2 regions of the Cupriavidus sp. UME77 genome follow, and region 2 is predicted to be linked to the other one. Evidence: riboswitches for the same ligand, from Rfam matches in the RefSeq annotation. Region 2 holds a riboswitch; the other holds the start of a gene.
What was found. Region 2 has a riboswitch for ZMP and ZTP ahead of A9975_RS15350 (LysE family translocator). Riboswitches for the same ligand answer to the same signal wherever they lie in the genome.
Positions count from the first base shown of each region.

Region 1 (2,392 bases), on a different contig from region 2:
ATAGGCCGCGCGCATCGCACGCCGCGCGGCATCGAGCAGCGCGCCGGCTTCATTGTTGCGCTCGCGCGCCTTCAGGTACTCGCCCATGCCGGATTCAAAGATCCGTTCCAGCGCGCCTGTGTTGTGACGATTGTTGGCTGCGCTCTGATACAGGGCCTGCAGGTCGCCGCCGGCCCAGAAGTCGCGCTCGAACCCCTCGGTCTGGGTCCGCGCGGCGCGCAGGGAGAAATGCTTGCGGAAGATATATGTCCACGAGAACAGGGACATCACCAGCAGCAGGGCCATGACGGCCTGTGCCAGCACACTGGCGTGCAGCACCAGCGAAATGATCGACAGGTCTTGCGTGACGGTCACGGGATTCATCGAGCGGTCTTGATGGTTGCAAGGACGGGGGCGGGAATGGGAGTCGGGCGAAATGTGCTACGATCAACACACCCAACCCGGATGGCGCCAGTAGCCAGCAATTGCTCACCACGCCAGGCTTCTTGGGCGAATTGGACCGACGCCGGGCCAACCCGTTCAATCTGTGTCCGGATCTCAAGCAGGTCGTCCAGACGGGCGGGGGCATTGTAGTCCACCGCCGTGCTTCTGACGATGAAGACGACGCCGGTCTCATCGGCCAGCGCTTGCTGCTCGATGCCTAGCGAGCGCAGCCACTCGGTACGGGCGCGCTCGAAGAACTTGAGGTAATTGGCGTAGAACACTACGCCGCCCGCGTCGGTGTCTTCCCAGTACACCCGCAAGGCCCACACATTGTTGGTCATGGCCGCGATTGTAACGGCAGCCGGCCCGACCCGGTGTAAACCCTTGTCTGACATTACAACAATTACATTACCTGACGGACAAGGCATTGACTTTCGGTCTTTGGCCCCGCAGCACCGTCTTGCAGCGAGCCAGCGCCTCGCGTTAAACTGCCGCCAACCATTCCATCTTGCGCGACTGGCGAAGTCAGTGGGCACTACCACGAGGAAGCGCAAAGTTCTCTGGCGCGATGTTTCAAGCGCCTGCCGCTCGCCTGGGCAGCGAATGGGAAGCAGGGTGCGCCCTGCGCCGGATAGCTAACGCGTCCGGCGCCGGTCGCCTGTGCCTTCCCCGCGCGCCCTACCCCGAAGCCATTCGGAATTCCCTTTTTTTCAGACGAGTTTTCGCCATGTTCGAACGCAGCCGCTATACGATCGACCAGATCGACCCCGAGCTTTTTGCCGCCATCCAGAAGGAAGACCAGCGCCAGGAAGAGCACATCGAGCTGATCGCCTCGGAAAACTACACCTCGCCGGCCGTGATGGCCGCGCAAGGCTCGCAACTGACCAACAAGTACGCCGAGGGCTATCCCGGCAAGCGCTACTACGGTGGCTGCGAGTACGTCGACATCGTGGAGCAGTTGGCCATCGACCGCGTCAAGCAACTGTTCGGTGCCGAAGCCGCCAACGTGCAGCCCAATTCCGGCTCGCAGGCCAACCAGGGCGTGTTCTTCGCCGCCCTGAAGCCGGGTGACACCATCATGGGCATGAGCCTGGCCGAAGGCGGCCACCTGACCCACGGCATGGCGCTCAATATGAGCGGCAAATGGTTCAACGTGGTCAGCTACGGCCTGGACGCAAACGAAGACATCGACTACGACGCGCTGGAAAAGCTGGCCCAGGAAAAGAAGCCCAAGCTGATCATCGCCGGCGCCTCGGCCTTCGCCCTGCGCATCGACTTCGAACGCATCTCCAAGGTGGCCAAGTCCATCGGCGCCCTGTTCATGGTCGACATGGCCCACTACGCCGGCCTGATCGCCGCCGGCGAGTACCCCAACCCGGTGCCGCACGCCGACTTCGTCACCACCACCACCCACAAGAGCCTGCGCGGCCCGCGCGGTGGCGTGATCCTGATGAAGGCCGAGCATGAGAAGGCCATCAACTCGGCCATCTTCCCCGGCATCCAGGGCGGCCCCCTGATGCACGTGATCGCCGGCAAGGCAGTCGCGTTCAAGGAAGCCCTCTCGCCCGAGTTCAAGACCTACCAGCAACAAGTGGTCAAGAACGCCCGCGTGCTGGCCGAAACCCTGATCGAGCGCGGCCTGCGCATCGTCTCCGGCCGCACCGAAAGCCACGTCATGCTGGTCGACCTGCGCGCCATGCAGATCACCGGCAAGGAAGCCGAAAAGGTCCTGGGCGAAGCGCACATCACCGTCAATAAGAACGCCATCCCCAACGACCCGGAAAAGCCGTTCGTCACCTCGGGCATCCGCCTGGGCTCGCCGGCCATGACCACCCGCGGCTTCAAGGAAGAAGAAGCCCGCCTGGTGGCCAACCTCGTCGCCGACGTGCTGGAAAACCCGCACGACCTGGCCAATATCGCTCGCGTACGCGAGCAAGTGGCAGCCCTGACCAAGCGTTTCCCGGTCTAC
Region 1 covers NZ_LZZU01000090.1:1,020-3,411, forward strand. The annotation lists gene tolQ (protein TolQ) at 1-363, opposite strand, end outside; gene ybgC (tol-pal system-associated acyl-CoA thioesterase) at 360-764, opposite strand; ZMP/ZTP riboswitch at 926-1,028, shown strand; gene glyA (serine hydroxymethyltransferase) at 1,151-2,392, shown strand, end outside.
Region 1: another riboswitch for ZMP and ZTP. It lies ahead of glyA (serine hydroxymethyltransferase); the one in region 2 lies ahead of A9975_RS15350 (LysE family translocator).

Region 2 (2,392 bases):
ATGCTGAACCTGGCAAGGCGCGAAGCGGATATCGCAGTCCGGTCGGTCAGGCCGGAAAATCCCGATCTTGTCGCGCGGCGCCTGGCTCGCTGGCCCATGGCGCTCTTTGCATCGAGTGCCTATCTCGAGCAGCACGGCAAGCCCGCCGCTGGCTCCGCCTTCGCGGGCCACGATCTTGTCGTCTATCAGGGAAACTGGACCGGGAATCGATCACCGACGCTTGCTGGCGAACCGATACACGCGGGGCGCATCGTATCGACCTTCAATTCCAGCCTCATGCTGCGCACCGCGGTAAAGGCCGGACTCGGCATCGGTGAACTTCCGATACATCTGGCTGAACACGACGGCCTCGTGCAGATATGGCCGGAACCCGCACGTGGGGCGGTCTACGAAATCTGGCTCGTCACGCATCAAGACCTTCGGCATACCGCGCGCATCACGGCAATGATTGACGGCATCGTCTCCGCGTTCGAAGATCACGCAACCCACACAAAATAGTCACGCGCGACGTCACTGCGGCTGCTGCGCGGATGCGGGTGGCCAACTTATCAGGAGATGCGAAATGACCAGCAAGAACACGATCTGCCTGTGGTACGAAGGTGGCGCCGTTGACGCCGCGAACTTCTATGCGCAGACGTTCCCCGACAGCTCTGTCGGCGCCGTCCACCGCGCACCGGGCGACTATCCTGGCGGCAAGCAGGGCGATGTCCTGACGGTTGAGTTCACCGTCGTCGGCATCCCCTGCCTTGGGCTGAACGGCGGCCCGTATTTCAAGCACAACGAAGCATTCTCTTTTCAAATCGCGACGGACGACCAGGCCGAAACCGACCGCTTGTGGAACGCAATCATCGGCAATGGCGGCCAGGAAAGCGCATGCGGCTGGTGCAAGGACCGCTGGGGCTTGTCATGGCAGATCACCCCGCGCGCCCTCATGGCGGCAATATCCGACCCCGATCCTGCTGTGGCCAGGCGCGCGTTTGACGCGATGATGACCATGAAAAAGATCGACATCGCCGCGATAGAAGCAGCACGGCTGGGCCAAAATCTATCCGCAAGTTGAAGGAGCGTGTCCCCGGCGTTGCCAATGATTCTTCCCGTAGCCTAGAGCATTTTCTCCTGTGCTATGATTTCTGCACTCATGTGACTGGCGCATACAGATAGGGCACTATCGGGGAGCGTGAGGTTGCTAGCCGCCGCGCGCCTGGGCATTACCTACTATCCTTGGAGATGGGTTATGCCTGATTTTGCACAGTTGCTCATGTTCGCTCTTGTGGCCTTGGGAATGGTTTTAACGCCGGGGCCGAACATGATTTATCTAATTTCCCGCTCCATTTGCCAAGGTAGACGCGCAGGCCTCATTTCATTGGGCGGCGTTGCTCTGGGCTTTGTGTTCTACATGCTGTGCGCGGCATTCGGAATTACGGCTTTCGTATTTGCGGTACCTTACGCATACGACACGCTTCGCCTTGGCGGCGCTTTGTACCTTCTATATCTTGCCTGGCAAGCGGTCAAACCGGGCGGACGGTCCGCGTTTGCAGTGCGCGACCTACCGGTCGATACCCCAAGGAAGCTCTTCAGCATGGGGTTTATCACCAACCTGGCGAATCCAAAAATCGCCGTCATGTATCTGTCGCTGCTGCCCCAATTTATTACGGAAGGACATGGCAGTGTTCTTACCCAGTCGCTGGCGCTCGGCAGCGTTCAGATTTCGATCAGCCTCGCTGTAAATGCACTGATCATCGTGACGGCCGGATCTATATCCACCTTCCTGTCAGGACGCCCGCAGTGGCTATTGGTGCAGCGCTGGCTGATGGGAAGCGTTCTGACCGGTCTGGCGGTGCGGATGGCCTACGAATCCAAGAAATAGAAATAGCAACACCTTGCCAATACGCCGGCGCAGCAGCCGGCTGTACAGCCCACCGGCCTACCTGGGCGCTGCCGTGGCGCACGACTCCCCCAAAACCAAGTCAAGCGGCACATTCACGATACGTGGCTGTGTCCCCCCCTCCCCGCCCAAGCGGTCAAGCATCAGATGTGCGGCAGCCTCTGCGGCGCGCTCGATGTCAAAGCGTAGAGTGGTTAGCGGGGGATACATCAACTCAAGCGTCTCCGGCGTACCGATGCCGATCACCGAAAGGTCTCCGGGAATATCCAGCCCCGCCTTGCGCGCAACATAAATGGCGCCGGAGAGCAGGCGCGTTCCCAGGCCGATGATTGCGGTGGGGGGTGCGGAAAGAGCGAGCATGGCCGCCATTTGGGTGCGTGATGAATCGATCGCCGAGCGTGACATACAGACTAGTGCGGGGTCGAACACCAAACCCGCCTCCGCAAGGGCATCCCGGTAGCCGAGCAGCTTTTCGCGCCCTGGACGAATGTGCTCGCCAGGCCCGAA
Region 2 covers NZ_LZZU01000043.1:39,681-42,072, forward strand. The annotation lists gene A9975_RS15340 (LysR family transcriptional regulator) at 1-498, shown strand, start outside; gene A9975_RS15345 (VOC family protein) at 563-1,060, shown strand; ZMP/ZTP riboswitch at 1,131-1,214, shown strand; gene A9975_RS15350 (LysE family translocator) at 1,235-1,867, shown strand; gene A9975_RS15355 (LacI family DNA-binding transcriptional regulator) at 1,925-2,392, opposite strand, start outside.